3 regions of the Sphingomonas sp. CFBP 13733 genome follow, and region 3 is predicted to be linked to each of the others. Evidence: riboswitches for the same ligand, from Rfam matches in the RefSeq annotation. Region 3 holds a riboswitch; each other region holds the start of a gene.
What was found. Region 3 has a riboswitch for cobalamin ahead of cobW (cobalamin biosynthesis protein CobW). Riboswitches for the same ligand answer to the same signal wherever they lie in the genome.
Positions count from the first base shown of each region.

Region 1 (3,277 bases), 400 kb from region 3:
ATCTTGCGGAACGGTACGCCCAGCCATTCCTTGGTGTCGTCGAAGGGATTATAGTCGAGCTTGGCGAACGCCGACGCCGACATCGTCTGCACCATCAGGTCCCAGACGGGGAAGTTGCCCTTGCCGATCTCGCCATAAAGATCGTCGGTCAGGTAGTTCCAGGTCGCGGTCGCCACCTGTGCCCCGTTCAGGTTGCGCACGCCCTGGCGGCTAATCCAGCGGAACTTGGCGAACACCGTTTCGCCCTTGGCATTCACCAGCTTGAAGGCATGGACGCCGTTGCCGTCCATCGTCCGGTAGGATGCCGGCGTACCGAGGTTCGAATAGACATGCGCGAGCATGTTGGTCGCCTCGGGCGTGGCCGAGAAGAAGTCGAAGAAGCGATTGGGGTCCTGCTTGTTCGTCACCGGCGAGGGCTTGAGCGCGTGGATCATGTCCGGAAACTGGATCGCGTCGCGGATGAAGAAGATCGGCAGGTTGTTGCCGACCAGATCCCAATTGCCCTGATCGGTATAGAATTTGGTCGCAAAGCCGCGCGGATCCCGCATGCCCTCGGGGCTGCCCGAGGGGTGGATCACGGTCGAGAAGCGGACGAACACCGGCGTCTGCTTGCCGGGCATGAACAGCGATGCACCGGTGATGCTCGAAATGTCCGCGGTCGCGGTGAACACGCCGTGGGCACCGGTTCCGCGGGCATGGACGACGCGCTCGGGCACGCGCTCCCGGTCGAAGCGTGCGAGCTTCTCGATCAGCGTCGTGTCCTCAAGCAGGACGGGGCCAAGATCGCCCGCCGCCTTCGAGTGGCGGTTCTCTCCGATCGGCGCACCATTGTCGCGGGTCATCTGAGGCGCGGCGGCACTGGCTGAATCACCCTTGGCTTCGACGGTGCCGGCAACCCCGGCCTGCGCCAGCGCGGGCTTGCCGGCGCTGGACGGTGCCGCCGCGGTCGTCATGCGCGTTTCCGCCTGCGTCTCGGCCGGCGCCACCGTCTGCGCGGCGACCGGCTGAATCATGGCACCCGCCGATGCCGCAGCCAGCAGCATCGCCGTCACGGCCTGACGGCTCTTCACGTTCTTCATCTCGATCCCTTAATCCTGCATGCCATCAGCGTGGCATCCCCGCACAGAGCGTGCGGCACCGCCGCCTCCTGATCGAGGACGCGCATCGCGCCAAACGGAGCTTCTGGATCACAGCAATCGAGCAGGACGATCGAGCCGCCATCGCGCCGCTCGCCCCGGGCGATTGCCGAACCGCCGTGACCGGGATAGACCGGCGCCGCTGACCTGTTCGATCCGAGCAGGGCGGCATGATCGCGTCGGTGCCCCGAAAGGGGCTTAATAGGGAACGCGGTGAGGGTGGTTCGCTACCTGAAGCCGAGGCTGTCCCTGCAACTGTAAGCGGCGAGCGCGATGCATTTCGCTTCTTCCTGCAAAGGAAGGGGCAGCCACTGGGCCAGACGTTTCGTCATGAGGGCCTGGGAAGGCCGTGCATCGTGCGAGGACCCGTGAGCCAGGAGACCTGCCGGCGTCTGGTCGCTCTTGCCTGGCCCAGGGGGTGGCCGCGGCACGGTACTCCGTCGAGCGACGACGTGTGCGGTGGGGACCGCACGGGCATGCGTGCCGGTCGCAATCGCGTCCGGCTGGCGCGGATGTCGGCCGTTCGCGGGAGGTCCCTGCCGGGTTCGCTAGACGCCCGGGGGATTACCGTAATGCCGTTCCTATTGTCTCGCCTCGCGCTCGCGGGGGCTATTCTGTCGCCTGTCTTGGCAGCACAAGTCCACGCCCAGTCCGTGCCGGATCCCGATACCAAGGACATCCTGATCGTCGGACAGCATGCCCAGGACACGCTCACCACGCCGAATGCGACCGGCAGCCGCCTGGGCCTCACGCCGCTCGAGACCCCCGCGACGCTCTCAGTCATCGACGGCGCCACGATCCGCGCGCGCGGTGACCTGTCCGTGATCGACGCAACGAGCCGCGCACCGGGCATCAGCAACGCGGGCAACCCCGGCAATGGCGGCACCGCACTCGCGGCGCGGGGCTTCAGCGGCCAGGGATCCGTACTCCAGCTCATCGACGGCATAAGACTGTTCCCGGCGGCCGGCACGATCACCTTTCCGACCGATCCGTGGATGGTCGAGCGGATCGACATCCTGAGCGGCCCGGCCTCGGTGCTCTACGGCCAGGGCGCACTGGGCGGCGCGGTGAATGTCGTGATGCGCAAACCCGATACGCAGCGGACGCACGTGGAGGGCGAGATCGGCTATGGCTCGCAGGACAGCTTCCATGTCGCGGCGGGCGCAGGGGGGCCGATCACCGAGCGCCTCTCCTACCGCATCGACGGCAGCTATCGCCGATCGGACGGCTATGTCGATTGCGGCCAGTCGCGCAGCCATGCCGTGTCGGGCACGCTGCGCTGGGCGCCAACCGACACGCTCGTCGTCACCGTGCGGGACGATTATGGCGACCAGAAGCCGATGCGCTATTTCGGCACGCCGCTGATCGACGGTCGGCTCGACGACGGCATCCGGGAGCGTAACTACACCACACGCGACGGCGGCATCCGCTACCTGGACAACCGCACCAGCCTGCAGGTCGACTGGACACCGAGCGATGCGGTCACCGTCAGCAACCAGGCCTATCGCCTCACCTCCAAACGCTCCTGGCTCAATCTCGAAACCTATTGCTGGATCGCCGCGGACGGGGTCTGCCCCAACGGCAGCGGCAACACCGGCACTCCGGGCGGCATCCTGCGCACCGACATGACCGGCATCGTCCACGACCAGATGCAATGGGGCGATCAGGGCAGCGTGACGCTCCGAACAGGCATCGCCGATGGCGTCGGCAACGACCTTGTCATGGGCTTCGACGTCAACCTCATCAAACTGACCTATTCGCACAATTTCGGGTCTGACCCCCAGGTTTCGGAGGTCGACCCCTTCGCGTTCGATCCCGGTCTGATCATCGACACGCAAGGCATCGCACCGCGCTATCGCACGCGCACGACCGAATATGCGGTCTTCGCCGAGGACCGGCTGAAGCTCGGAACGCACGTCTCGATCGTCGGTGGCGTCCGCTTCGAGCGCGACACGATCCGCCGCTGGTCGATCGACTATCCAGGCGGCGCCACTACCCAGACGTTCGCGCTCGACAAGCGGCTGCACAATGTGACCTGGCGGGTCGGGAGCGTCTATCAGCCGGTCCCGACGGTGTCGCTCTATGCGCAATATGCCACCGGCGTGGACCCGCTGGGGACGCTGACGACCTATTCGACCGGG
Region 1 is NZ_JACYUP010000004.1:141,734-145,010, reverse strand. It holds gene IFT71_RS13190 (catalase) at 1-1,079, opposite strand, end outside; cobalamin riboswitch at 1,302-1,540, shown strand; gene IFT71_RS13185 (TonB-dependent receptor) at 1,790-3,277, shown strand, end outside.
Region 1: another riboswitch for cobalamin. It lies ahead of IFT71_RS13185 (TonB-dependent receptor); the one in region 3 lies ahead of cobW (cobalamin biosynthesis protein CobW).

Region 2 (3,277 bases), on a different contig from region 3:
GGCCGATAGGGGGCGGATCTGGTGGCGACCCAAGGGTTTACCGGAACGCACCTATGCGGTCGCCGACAAGGTCGACCCCCTTGCCTGGTACGCGATCGACTATACTGGTGCGCGTATATTCGTCAGTCGTGATGGGGCGAAGACGTTCACGCAGGCACCCGCGCAGGGACTCCCGGCCAGCATTGCCAGCTCGCGCCCGGCGGCACGGGAGTTTCAACCAATGGCGGCGGCAACGCCGGGAACGGCCAACGAGCTCTGGCTGATCCTAGGCGGCCGCTTCTTCCACACTAGCGACGGAGCCCGAACGTTCGTGGCGTCCACGCCAGCCAATCCGCTGTTGCGTGACATGTATTTCGTGAGCTTCGGTCTCGGCAAGGCGGCGCCCGGCGGGCACGTGCCGACTCTCTATGCCTTCGGGGTCACGAAGACGTTGGGCGGGCTGTGGCGCTCGACCGACGCGGGCGCGCGCTGGTTTCGGATTAACGACGACGCGCATCAATGGGGTCTTAGATACCGAGTCATCACGGGCGATCCTCGCCTCTTCGGCCGCGTCTACTTGGCGACCGATGGCCGAGGCATCTTCTACGGAGATCCTTTGCCGCAACCCGTGCGTGCCGGAGCGCATTGACCCAATTCCGGTCGTTCTCGACGCATCTGTCGCTTCCCAACTTCCGACATTCGTTAATGGGCACCGACACTCCGTTTGGACTTTTGCGATCGTCGCGTCGACCAATTGCCGGATCGTCTTCGTCAGGATACACCGTCCCCGCTGACCTGCTCCGCTGGAGACGGTCGGCATGATCGCGTCGGTGCCCCGAAAGGGGCTTAATAGGGAACGCGGTGAGGGTGGTTTGCCACCTGAAGCCGAGGCTGTCCCTGCAACTGTAAGCGGCGAGCGCGATGCATTTCGCTTCTTCCTGCAAAGGAAGGAGCAGCCACTGGGCCAGACGTTTCGTCATGAGGGCCTGGGAAGGCCGTGCATCGTGTGATGACCCGTGAGCCAGGAGACCTGCCGGCGTCTGGTCGCTCTTGCCTGGCCCAGGGGGTGGCCGCGGCACGGTACTCCGTCGAGCGACGACGTGTGCGGTGGGGACCGCACGGGCATGCGTGCCGGTCGCAATCGCGTCCGGCTGGCGCGGATGTCGGCCGTTCGCGGGAGGTCCCTGCCGGGTTCGCTCGACGCCCCGGGGATTACCGTAATGCCATTCCTATTGTCTCGCCTCGCGGTGGCGGGGGCTTTGCTGTCACCTGTTTTCGCAGCACCGCTCAACGCTCAGTCTTTGCCTGTCTCGGACAATGAGGACATTCTGGTTGTCGGCCAGCAGGCGCGCGACACGCTCACCACGCCGAACGCGACCGGCAGCCGCCTGGGCCTCACGCCGCTCGAGACCCCCGCGACGATCTCGGTCATCGATGGCGCCACGATCCGCGCGCGCGGCGACCTGTCGGTGATCGACGCGACGAGCCGCGCACCGGGCATCAGCAACGCTGGAAACCCCGGCAATGGCGGCACCGCGCTCGCCGCGCGCGGCTTCAGCGGCCAGGGATCCGTGCTTCAGCTGATCGACGGTATAAGGCTGTTCCCGGCTGCCGGCACGATCACCTTTCCGACCGATCCGTGGATGGTCGAGCGGATCGACATCCTGAGCGGCCCAGCCTCGGTGCTCTACGGCCAGGGCGCGCTGGGCGGTGCGGTGAATGTCCTGATGCGTAAACCCGATACGCAGCGGACGCACGTGGAGGGCGAGATCGGCTACGGCTCGCAGGACAGCTTCCATGTCGCGGCGGGCGCAGGCGGGCCGATCACCGAGCGCCTCTCCTATCGCATCGACGGCAGCTATCGCCGATCGGACGGCTATGTCGATCGTGGCCAGTCGCGCAGCCATGCCGTCTCGGGCACGCTGCGCTGGGCACCGACCGACACGCTCGTCGTCACCGCACGGGACGATTACGGCGACCAGAAGCCGATGCGCTATTTCGGCACGCCGCTGATCGAAGGACGGCTCGACGACCGCATCGGGGAGCGAAACTACAACACACGCGATGGCTTTATCCGCTACCGCGACAACCGTACCAGCCTGCAGGTCGACTGGACGCCGAGCGATGCGGTCACCGTCAGCAACCAGGCCTATCGTCTCACCTCCAAACGCTCCTGGCTCAATCTCGAAACCTATTGCTGGATCGCCGCGGACGGCGTCTGCGCCAACGGCAGCGGCAACACCGGCACACCGGGGCGCATCCTGCGCACCGACATGACCGGCATCGTCCACGATCAGACGCAATGGGGCGATCAGGGCAGCGTGACGCTCAGGACAGGCATCGCCGATGGCGTCAGCAACGACTTTGTCGTGGGCTTTGACGTCAACCTCATCAAACTCACCTACTCCCACAACTTCGGTTCGGACCCCCAGGTTTCGGAGGTCGATCCTTTAGCGTTCGATCCAGGTCCGATCGTCGACACGCAGGGGATCGCACCGCGCTATCGTACGCGCACCACCGAATATGCGGTCTTTGCCGAGGACCGGCTGAAACTCGGCACGCATGTCTCGATCGTCGGTGGCGTGCGCTACGAGCACGACAAGATCCGCCGCTGGTCGATCGACTATCCAGGCGGCGTCAGCACCGAGACGTTCGCGCTCGACAAGCGGCTGCATAACGTGACCTGGCGGGTCGGTAGCGTCTATCAGCCGATCCCGACGGTGTCGCTCTATGCGCAGTATGCCACCGGCGTGGATCCTCTGGGGACGCTGACCACCTATTCGACCGGGCAGGTTCAGTTCAGCAACGCGGTCGGCGACCAAGTTGAGGTCGGCGCCAAGGCGGTGTTCCTCGACGGTCGCGGCACCGCCACCCTCGCCGCCTATCGCATAGTCAAGAAACGCCTGCTGGCACAGTTGACCCCGACGAGCCCGGTCGAGCAGGTCGGCCAGCGATCGGCCAGGGGGATCGAGGCCGCGGTATCGCTCGATCTGCCCTACGGCGTCGGGATCGATGCAAACGGCAGCGTGCTCAACGCGACGTTCGACGACTTCGTCTCCGGCGGCTCGAGCTTCGACGGCAACACCCCGCCAGACGTCCCCGAGACGCTTGCCAATCTCTGGCTGCGTTTGAACGCAACGCGCTCGCTCCAGGCGCGCGCCGGGCTGCGCTACGTCGGGCGTCGTTATTCGGACAACGCCAACAGCTTCCGCGTCCCCAGCTACACCACGGTCGATGCCACGCTTTCCTTTGCGGTGACACCACGCCTGGCGGTCAATATCCACGGCTACAACCTGTT
Region 2 is NZ_JACYUP010000007.1:63,126-66,402, reverse strand. It holds gene IFT71_RS18240 (WD40/YVTN/BNR-like repeat-containing protein) at 1-628, shown strand, start outside; cobalamin riboswitch at 791-1,031, shown strand; gene IFT71_RS18235 (TonB-dependent receptor) at 1,200-3,277, shown strand, end outside.
Region 2: another riboswitch for cobalamin. It lies ahead of IFT71_RS18235 (TonB-dependent receptor); the one in region 3 lies ahead of cobW (cobalamin biosynthesis protein CobW).

Region 3 (3,277 bases):
GAGCCCCGCCGCCAGCGCCATCTGCGCCAGCGCGGCTTGCGCCGCGACCGCGCCGCCATCGTCGCACAAGGCGGCGAGCCGGCGCAGCGTCGACACCGGCACCGTCGACGCCGCATCGAGCCGCGCGTCGATCCGCCCGTCCGCAGGCAGCACCGCCAGCGCGATCCCCCGCGCCCGCGCCAGTGCCTCGACCTGCTGCAACCCATAAGACCAGTAGGACCGCCCGCCGATCAGCCGGATCACGATCCCCTTCGCGCCCGTGCCTGCGCCACCGTCCAGCGTCCGCTCGACATAGGTATCGACCGACAGCGGATGCGCGAGCGCGGACAGATTGGCGAGCCGAAGCGACGGCAGCGGGTTCCCGTTCGCCGCCGCACGCCGCCACCCGGCCGCGAACGCGCCGAGATCCCCGTCCGAAAAGGACAGGACGACGAGGTCCGCCGGGCTCTGCGCGAGGTCCTGCGGGACCGCGTTTTCCTCCAGCCCGTGGCTTTCGCGGAAGACGACGTGCATCGTCGTCAGCCCTGAAGCGCGACCCGGATCCTTGCAGGGTCGATCCGGTCATGCTCGGCGATCACCACCAGGCGCGTCTGCCGCGCCTCGTCGGCGCGCCATGGCCGGTCATATTGCGTCCGCACCCGCGCCCCGACCGCCTGCACCAGCAGCCGCATCGGCTTGCCCGTCACCGCGGCATAGCCCTTCACGCGCAGGATGTCGGCGTCGCGCGCCAGCGTCTCGATCCGCGCGGCGAGCGCCGCCGGGTCCGCGATCTCGCCGAGGTCGACGATCATGCTGTCGAAATCGTCATGCTCGTGATCGTCCGCGCCATCATGATGCGACGGCCGCGCCGCGATATCGTCCTCCGCCGCCGCGTTCAGCCCCAGCACGACGCGCGGATCGATCACCCCGTCGGTCAGCGCGATCACTGGCAACGCACGCGCGGACTCCGCCGCGATCACCGCGCGCGCCGCGGTGACCCCCGCCTCGCCCGCCAGATCCGCCTTGGTCAGCAGCACCAGGTCGGCACAGGCAAGCTGGTCCTCGAACACCTCGGCGAGCGGCGTCTCGTGATCGACGCTCGGATCGGCGCGACGCTGCGCCTCGATCGCGGCGAGGTCGGGCGCGAACCGTCCCGCGGCGACCGCTTCCGCATCGGCCAGCGCGATCACCCCGTCGACCGTGATCCGCGACCGGATCGCGGGCCAGTCAAACGCCTTGAGCAAAGGCTTGGGCAGGGCGAGCCCCGACGTCTCGATCAGGATATGGTCGGGCCGCGGGTCGAGCGCGAGCAACGTCTCGACGGTCGGGATGAAATCGTCCGCGACGGTGCAGCAGATACAGCCATTGGCGAGCTCGACGACATTCTCGGCCGGGCAATCGGGGATTGCGCACCCCTTCAAGATATCGCCGTCGATGCCGAGCGTGCCGAATTCGTTGACGATCACCGCGAGCCGCCGGCCCCCGGCGTTGCGGATTAGGTGGCTGATCAGCGTGGTCTTGCCCGCGCCGAGAAACCCGGTGACGATGGTAACGGGAATCTTGGCCAGGGTCGGCTGGGGGTCGGTCATGCGATACTCTCCGGGCGTCGGAACGACAGCCACGGACGGACGCACGCCCGCAGCCACACGCGCGCACGACCTGACGGCCGCACGCGTTCGTCGCTCAGACGGAGTACCGTGCCGCGACCATCCCCTGGATCAAGGCAAGAGCGACCATGACGCTGGCAGGTCTCCTGGCTCGCGGGTCGAAGCTCGATGCACGCCTTCCCAGGTCTCGTGACCCAGTGGCTGCCCCCGCATCGGGGGCCTGTGCGTCTCGCTCACCGCTTACAGTTGCAGGGACAGCCGCGGCATTGGGAGGCAAAGCTCCCGCACCGCATTCCCATTCAAGCCCCGAAGGGCACCGGCGCGATCTGTTGAGGTTCGGTAGAACCAAACCTCGGGGTTGGGTTTAGAGGAGTTTGGCGACTGTGCCAATGCACCTGACCTCCGTCATCCTGACGAAAGTCAGGACCCAGAGCTACGCGTAATGCGCTGCCTGGCCCTGGGTCCCGGGTCGAGCCCGGGATGACGACGCTGCTCGTTACCCCCGCACCACCTCGATCTCGTCGAACCGCTTCCACCGGTAGATCGCGAAACTCAGCACCCAGCACGCCACGAACAGCGCGATGATCGCAAAGCCCAGCCCGTTGAAATTCTCACCCAGCGCCGAAGCGACGTCCCACACGCCCCCGCTCAGGCCCAGCTTCGATGCCAGCAGCGCGAGCGTCTCGATTCCGCCGATCGCGATCGCGACGATCGCCGAGATCAGCGTGATCGTGATGTTGTAATAGAGCTTGCGGATCGGCTTCACGAACGCCCATTCATACGCGCCGAGCATCACCACCCCGTCGGCACTGTCGACCAGCGCCATGCCCGTCGCGAACAGCACCGGCAGCACCAGCACCGTGCCGATCGACAGCCCGTCCGCTGCCTGGCTCGCCGACAGGCCGAGAATCGCGACTTCGGTCGCGGTGTCGAACCCCAGCCCGAACAGGAAGCCGAGCGGCGCCATGTGCCAGCTGCGCGTGACCAGCCGGAACATCGGCCGGAACAGCCGCGCGAGCAGCCCGCGATTGCCGAGCAGCAGGTCGAGATCCTCCTCGACATAACGCCCGCCGCCGCGGACATGGCCGAAGGTCCGCCACACCGATCGCAGGATGATCAGGTTCATCGCCGCGATCGTGAACAGGAACAGCGCGGAGACCAGCGTCGCGATCACCCCGCCCGCCTGCTTGAACGCCTCGAACTGCGCCAGCGCGCTCGCGGTCAGCGCGATTCCGACCGCGGCGATCAGGACGATCGCCGAATGACCGACCGCGAACCAGAAGCCGACCCCGATCGGCCGTTGCCCGTCCTGCATCAGCTTGCGCGTCACATTGTCGATCGCCGCGATATGATCCGCGTCGACCGCATGCCGCAGCCCCAGCCCCCAGGCGAGCATCGCGGTGCCCAGCATCAGCGGCTGCGCCTGGAACAGCGCGAACGCCCATCCCCAGGCGGCGATATTGGCCGCCACCAGCATCGCGAACATCCAGCCGATCCGGTGTCGCGTCGAACGACCGGCGGTCCGCCCGGTCATGATCTTGGTCATTGGCACATCCCCGGCGTCCGACGAGGACGGGGGCCTGCCGCGAACGACCGGGACGCGCGCCGACCGGACGCCCTGAGCGGCCGGCATGCGTCGCCGATGCGGCCCCCGCCGCATGGTCGTCGCTCAGACGGCGTTCACCGTGCCT
Region 3 is NZ_JACYUP010000004.1:539,254-542,530, reverse strand. It holds gene cobN (cobaltochelatase subunit CobN) at 1-513, opposite strand, end outside; gene cobW (cobalamin biosynthesis protein CobW) at 519-1,568, opposite strand; cobalamin riboswitch at 1,706-1,922, opposite strand; gene IFT71_RS15035 (HoxN/HupN/NixA family nickel/cobalt transporter) at 2,083-3,120, opposite strand.